Linked DNA regions of Solwaraspora sp. WMMD1047. The protein of the gene in region 2 interacts with the protein of the main gene of each other region in a pairwise test. Links are inferred from orthologs where the notes say so. Each region holds a gene or a part of one and is shown on either strand. Other genes may lie near its edges. The genes, in order: rsfS and O7627_RS19665.

Region 1 (3,060 bases), 1.4 Mb from region 2 along the record:
GCGACGAGGAGTTCTCCAACCGGCTGCTGGCCGCCACCGCCGCCGGGTTCTGGCAGCCCGAGCAGGCGGAGCTGACCGAGTCCTACGTGGAGTGGTACTTCGCCCAGATGCCGGCGATGGCTGGTCGGCGTACCCCGTGGGTGGCCGACGAGGTCGCTCGGCTGGCGTTTCCCCGCTACGCCGTGGCGGACGAGACCCGGGAGTTGGCCGCGGCCCTGCTGGCCCGCGACGACCTCGCGCCGGGACTGCGCCGAGTGGTGGCCGACGCCGACGACGACCTGCGCCGCGCGTTGGCGGCCCGCGCCGGTGCCGGCCCTGTGCCGTAACGGGGTGTTTGTCAGCGGCGTCCGAACTGCGATCTACGTCATGCTCCAGCGGCGGACGGGCCGGCTGGTCCTACGATCAAGGCGTGGACGGCGAAATCCGGCGAGTCGGGATCATGGGGGGCACCTTCGACCCGATCCACCACGGGCACCTGGTGGCGGCGAGCGAGGTGGCGGACCGGTTCGGCCTGGACGAGGTGGTGTTCGTCCCGACCGGGCAACCCTGGCAGAAGGCGGACGAACCGGTCAGCTCGGCCGAGGACCGCTACCTGATGACCGTCATCGCCACCGCCTCCAACCCGAGATTCCAGGTCAGCCGGGCCGACATCGAGCGCGGCGGCCCCACCTACACCGTCGACACCCTGCGCGACCTGCACGCCGAGTACGGCCCGAAGGTCCAGCTCTTCTTCATCACCGGCGCCGACGCGCTGGACAAGATCCTTTCCTGGAAAGACCTGGACCAGATGTTCGAGCTGGCCCACTTCATCGGCGTCACCCGGCCCGGTTTCGAACTGACCGACGCCCACCTGCCCGCCGACACCGTCAGCCTGGTCGAGGTGCCGGCGATGGCGATCTCCTCCACCGACTGCCGGGCCCGGGTCGCCAAGGGCGTACCGGTCTGGTACCTGGTCCCCGACGGTGTGGTGCAGTACATCGCGAAACGCGGCCTCTACCGCGAGTAGTTTCGTCACGTTGATCCGCTAACGGCAGCAAACTGCCGGGTCGTTCCGTCGCCAGGTGTGAGACGCTTGTACGCGTCCGACGGATCATCGTAAGGAGCAAGGTGACAGCTTCCGAACGCGCACTCGAACTGGCTCTCACGGCCGCCCAGGCCGCCGCCGACAAGAAGGCGCAGGACATCGTCATCCTCGACGTGTCGGACCAGCTGGCCATCACCGACGTCTTCCTGCTCGCCTCCGCGCCGAACGAGCGGCAGGTGCTCGCCATCGTCGACGCGATCGAGGAGAAGCTGGTCGACCTCCCGGAGAAGGCCAAGCCGGTCCGCCGTGAGGGCGAACGCGCCGGCCGCTGGGTGCTGCTCGACTACGTCGACATCGTGATCCACGTGCAGCACAGCGAGGAGCGCGAGTTCTACTCGCTCGACCGACTCTGGAAGGACTGCCCCACCATCCCGTTCGTGGACCGCGACCTGGTCCAGGCGGAGGCGGGCACCGCCGAATGACCCGGCTGATCGTCTGGCGGCACGGCAACACCGACTGGAACGCCGCCAACCGGGTGCAGGGCCAGCTCGACGTACCCCTCAACGACCTCGGCCGCCAGCAGGCCGGCCGGGCGGCCGAACTGCTCACCACCCTGCGACCCGACGCGCTCTTCGCCAGCGACCTGCAACGCGCCGCCGACACCGCGCGGGCCCTGGCCGCCCTCACCGGGCTGCCGATCCGCACCGACCCCCGGCTGCGGGAGCGGTACTACGGCCACTGGCAGGGCCTGACCATGGTCGAGGCGGCCGAGCGGTTCCCGACCGAGCACGCCCGCTGGCGCTCCGGTGACCAGGACCCGGGTTGCGAGATTGAGAGCCTCGACGACCTCGGCAAACGGGTCGCCGCCGCGCTGCAGGACGCGGCCGATGCGGTGCCCGGCGGAACCGTCGTGGTGGCCACCCACGGCGGCGGCGCCCGGCAGGGCTTCGGCCACCTGCTCGGCTGGGGTCCCGAGGTGATGGCGAAGGTCCGCGCCCTGCAGAACTGCCACTGGACCGAGCTGCGGCACGACGAGATCCGCGGCTGGCACCTGACCGCGCACAACGCCGGCCTGATCAGCCAGGAACTCACCCCCGCCTTCTGATCTTCTCCGTCGACGGGCCGGACCCGCGATGATCGGCTACCGTGCCGGCATGCCCGTCGCGGTCGTCACCGACTCCACCGCCTACCTGCCGGCCGAACTGGCCGGCCGACACGCGCTGACCGTCGTGCCACTGGTGGTGGTCCGCAACGGGGTGGAAGGGCTCGAAGGGGTCGAGGTGTCACCGGCCGACGTGGCCGCGGCGCTGACCGCCCGGCGGGTCGCGGTGAGCACCTCCCGGCCCGCCCCCGAACAGTTCGCCGAGGCGTACCGCCGGTTGTTCGACGCCGGCGCCGACGCGGTGCTGTCGGTGCACCTGTCGGCCCGGCTCTCCGGCACCCACGAGGCCGCGGCGCTGGCCGCCACCGAGTTCGGCGACCGGGTCAGCGTCGTCGACGCCCGGTCGACCGGCATGGGCCTGGGGTTCCCGGCGCTCGCGGCCGGCGCGGCCGCCGCCCGCGGCGAGGACCTGGACGGGGTACGCCAGGCAGCGCTCGACACGATCGCGCGCACCCACACCTTCTTCTACGTCGACACGCTGGAGTTCCTACGCCGGGGCGGCCGGATCACGGCGGCCGAGGCGTTCCTCGGCACCGCCCTGTCGGTCAAGCCGATCCTGCACGTCGTCGACGGCACCATCGCCGTCCGGGACAAGGTGCGCACCGCCGGGCGGGCGCTGGCCCGGCTGGTCGACCTGGCCGTCGAGGCGGCCGGGGACGGCGCGGTGGACGTGGCGGTGCACCATCTCGGGGCGCCGCAGCGGGCCACCGACCTGGGCGACGTGCTGCGGCAGCGGCTCGGCGACCGGCTACGCGACCGCTATCTCACCGAGGCCGGCGCGGTGGTGGCGGCGCATGTCGGTCCGGGTCTGGCCTGCGTCGTCGTACACCGCCGCCCCTGATCCAGCGGCCGGCGCCGCCGGCATCCCGCCGGC
Region 2 (3,314 bases):
CGCCCTCGCAGAGCACCGCACCGGCCGCCTCGGTCAGCTCGGAGAGCCCGGCCAGCGGCCGGCCGCGCAGCACCGCCAGCGACTCGGCCAGCCGGGTGGCCTCGATCACGTGCGCCGAGGACGCCGGCACCCCCTCCTCGCGCAGCACCCCGGCGGCGGCCACCAGCCAGCGCGGGATCACCTCGTCGGTGGCTGTGAAGAGGTGGTGGTACCAGCCCGGCGAGCGCACCCCGGCGCCGTACCCCTGCCAGGAGGCCAGCCGGCCGTAGGTCCACGGGATCCAGGTGAAGCTGACCTTGGTCTTGCGGCGCCCGCGCAGCAGGGCCGCGTCGTCGCGGGCGGTGACCTTCGCCGTCAGCGCCGGCACGTGCCAGGCGCCGCAGACCACCGCGATGTCGTCGTGGGCGCGGCGGGTCTGGCGCAGCACGGTCCGCATGTACGCCTCGCGGAGCAGGTCCTGCGGATCGTCCGGCACGGTCGACCGGATCTCGGCCATCGCCTCGGCGATCGCCTCGAAGGCCGGCGCGTCCCGGTGTTCGACCACGTCCTCCCACCACCGCTCCGGATCGTCGTAGCCGGCGGCCGACGCCAACTCCCCGATCGGATCCACCGGCCGCAACACCGCGACACCGTTCCCCGCCGCGTCCCCACCGGGCGCCACCCCGGCCGCAGCCTTCCCGCCGGCCGCAGCCTTCCCGCCGGCCGCAGCCTCCCCGCCGGGTGCCGCACCGCCGGGTGCCGCACCGCTCGGCGTCGGGCTGTCCGTGGCCGTGTCACCGGGCGTCGGCAGGCTCGGCGGCTCGCAGGTCGGTGCCTCGGCCGCGCGGTAAGCGTACGGCAGGTCGAAGAAGCGGACCGGTACGCCGTTGGCGACCGCCCAGGAGATCGCCTGCCATTCCGGGGAGAAGACGGCGAACGGCCAGAAGCCGGCCCGGCCCGGGTCGTCGGTGGCGTAGCCGAGCAGGGCGACCGGTGGCTCCAACCCGCCGTCGGCCACCCAGCGGACCAGGTCGTCGGCCTCGGGCGGACCCTCCACCAGCAGCACCTGCGGCGGGTGTTGCCGCAGCGCCGCCAGCACGGCCCGCGCCGAACCAGGACCGTGGTGGCGGATCCCGTAGATCCGTTCAGGCATCGCGGGCGGCCCGGTAGAAGTCCCGCCAGTCGGTCCGCTCCCGGACCACGGTCTCCAGGTACTCCCGCCACACCACCGCGTCGGAGACCGGATCCTTCACCACCGCGCCGGCGATGCCGGCGGCCACGTCGCCGGGGCGCAGCACCCCGTCGCCGAAGTGCGCTGCCAGCGCGATGCCGTTGGTGAGCACCGAGATCGCCTCGGCGGTGGAGAGGGTGCCGGTGGGCGACTTGAGCTTGGTCCGGCCGTCCTCGGTCAGCCCCGTACGCAGCTCACGGAAGACGGTGACCACCCGGCGGATCTCGTCCAGCGCGGCCGGCACCTCCGGCAGGTCAAGCGACCGGCCGAGCTGGGCGACCCGGCGGGTGACGATCTCGACCTCCTCCTCGGCGGAGCCCGGCACCGGCAGCACCACCGTGTTGAACCGCCGCCGCAGTGCGCTGGAGAGCTCGTTGACGCCCCGGTCCCGGTCGTTCGCGGTGGCGATGATGTTGAAGCCGCGCTGCGCCTGTACCTCGGAGTTCAGCTCGGGCACCGGCAGCGTCTTCTCCGACAGGATGGTGATCAGGGCGTCCTGCACGTCGGAGGGGACCCGGGTCAGCTCCTCCACCCGGGCGATCGAGCCGCGCTCCATGGCCCGCATCACCGGGCTGGCGACCAGGGCTGCCGGTGACGGGCCGTCGGCCAGCAGCCGCGCGTAGTTCCAGCCGTAGCGGATCGCCTCCTCGGCGGTGCCGGCGGTGCCCTGGACCAGCAGCGTCGAGTCGCCGGAGATCGCGGCCGCCAGGTGCTCGGAGACCCAGGTCTTGGCGGTGCCCGGTACGCCCAGCAGGAGCAGTGCCCGGTCGGTGACCAGGGTCGCGACGGCGACCTCCATCAGCCGGCGCGGGCCGACGTACTTCGGGGTGATCTTCGCGCCGTCGCCGAGCAGGTAGGTCACCACCGCCTGCGGTGACAGCTGCCAGCCCGGCGGTCGGGGCCGGTCGTCGGCGGCGGCCAGGGCGGCCAGCTCGTCGGCGTACTGCTGCTCCGCGTGCGGGCGTAGCGCGGTCATTCGAACTCCCTGTGCATCTCGTGACGGAAGGCCAGTGTGGTGGCGAGCTGGCTGATCGCCTGCTCGCGGCGGGGGGTGCCGATCGGTTGCGCACCGGCCGGCTGGGCGCCGGCCAGGTCTGCGGCGAACCGGGCGACCCGGTCGGCGTGCCCGGGTGGCAGTCCGAGGGCCGCGAGCCGGCACAGCTCGGCGAGCTGCCAGCCGTCGCGCCGGCCGCCGTCGCCGGCGAGCCGGCGGATCACGTCCAGCACGGTGCCGGTCAGCTCGTCGGGCCAGTCACCGGCGAGCATCTCCAGCAGGTGGTGGGCGCGGGTCGGATCGCGGCGCAACGCGGTGTCCGCCCGGCGGGCCAGCTCGTCCGGCGGCAGCAGCTCGTAGATCCGCCAGGTCAGCTCCTGGTCCTCGGTGTCGGGCCCGATGCGGTGCAGCTCCGGGTCGGCCAGCGCCAGCGCCCAGGACCGGTCCCGCTCGGCGAGGGTGGCCAGGGCCAGGCCCCGGTGCCACGGGTACCGCCAGCCGTCGGCGACGGGCAGCCCGACCACGCCGGCCGGGTCGCGCTCGAAGGTCTCGGTCCAGACCCGCAGCGGGGTGGCGGCGACGACCTGCTCCAGCAGCCAGGCGCCGGCCCCGCGGCCGCGCGGCGGCTTCGGGTCGACGCCGTCGCGGGTCAGGCCGTCGTCGTCGGCCGGTGCGCCGACCGTGAGCCGGTCGCGGCCGAACGCCTGGCCGTGCAGCCGGACGCAGGCCAGCGCCCGCTGGGCCATCCGGCGGCGCAGCCCCGACTCGGGCAGTGCCCGCGCCAGGTCCAGCGCCGCCTGGCGGACCTCCTTGCGGCGGTCGCCGAGCGCCCGCTCGATCAGGTCATCGTCCTCGATGGAGAGTCCGACCGCCAGCGCGCCCAGCAGGGCGGCCCGGTCGGCCGGCGGTTCGGCCGCGAACGTCTCGGCGAGCAGCCGCCGCCCGGCCACCGGGTCGCCGCGCCGGACCCGGCGCAGGTACGCCAGCCGCTCGCCGGGCGTGCCGGTGGACCAGACCTCGTCGTCACCAGTCGGGTCGGCGTCGGCCGCGCCGAGCAGGTATCGCCAGTCCGGCTGCTGGGCGGCCAGCCAGCGGGCCTGCCGGCCACCG

What was found.
Region 1: the proteins of O7627_RS19665 (region 2) and rsfS interact in binary tests that used the Escherichia coli proteins (3 or more experiments, as listed by UniProt). The link is inferred for Solwaraspora sp. WMMD1047 from one-to-one orthologs.

The regions. Positions count from the first base shown.
Region 1 is NZ_JARUBL010000001.1:5,693,878-5,696,937, reverse strand. Bases 61-2,806 are described here. They hold rsfS (ribosome silencing factor), read left to right. Parts: upstream 61-1,107; coding sequence 1,108-1,506; downstream 1,507-2,806. Other genes in these bases: O7627_RS25970 (DegV family protein), read left to right, coding at 2,179-2,806; O7627_RS25975 (histidine phosphatase family protein), read left to right, coding at 1,503-2,129; nadD (nicotinate-nucleotide adenylyltransferase), read left to right, coding at 410-1,006; pepN (aminopeptidase N), read left to right, coding at 61-326. In the rest of the region: more of pepN, read left to right, coding at 1-60; more of O7627_RS25970, read left to right, coding at 2,807-3,027; O7627_RS25965 (hypothetical protein), read right to left, coding at 2,951-3,060. UniProt on the Escherichia coli protein: Functions as a ribosomal silencing factor. Interacts with ribosomal protein uL14 (rplN), blocking formation of intersubunit bridge B8.
Region 2 is NZ_JARUBL010000001.1:4,330,425-4,333,738, forward strand. Bases 156-3,155 are described here. They hold O7627_RS19665 (AAA family ATPase), read right to left. Parts: upstream 2,187-3,155; coding sequence 1,125-2,186; downstream 156-1,124. Other genes in these bases: O7627_RS19660 (DUF5682 family protein), read right to left, coding at 156-1,132; O7627_RS19670 (DUF5691 domain-containing protein), read right to left, coding at 2,183-3,155. In the rest of the region: more of O7627_RS19660, read right to left, coding at 1-155; more of O7627_RS19670, read right to left, coding at 3,156-3,314.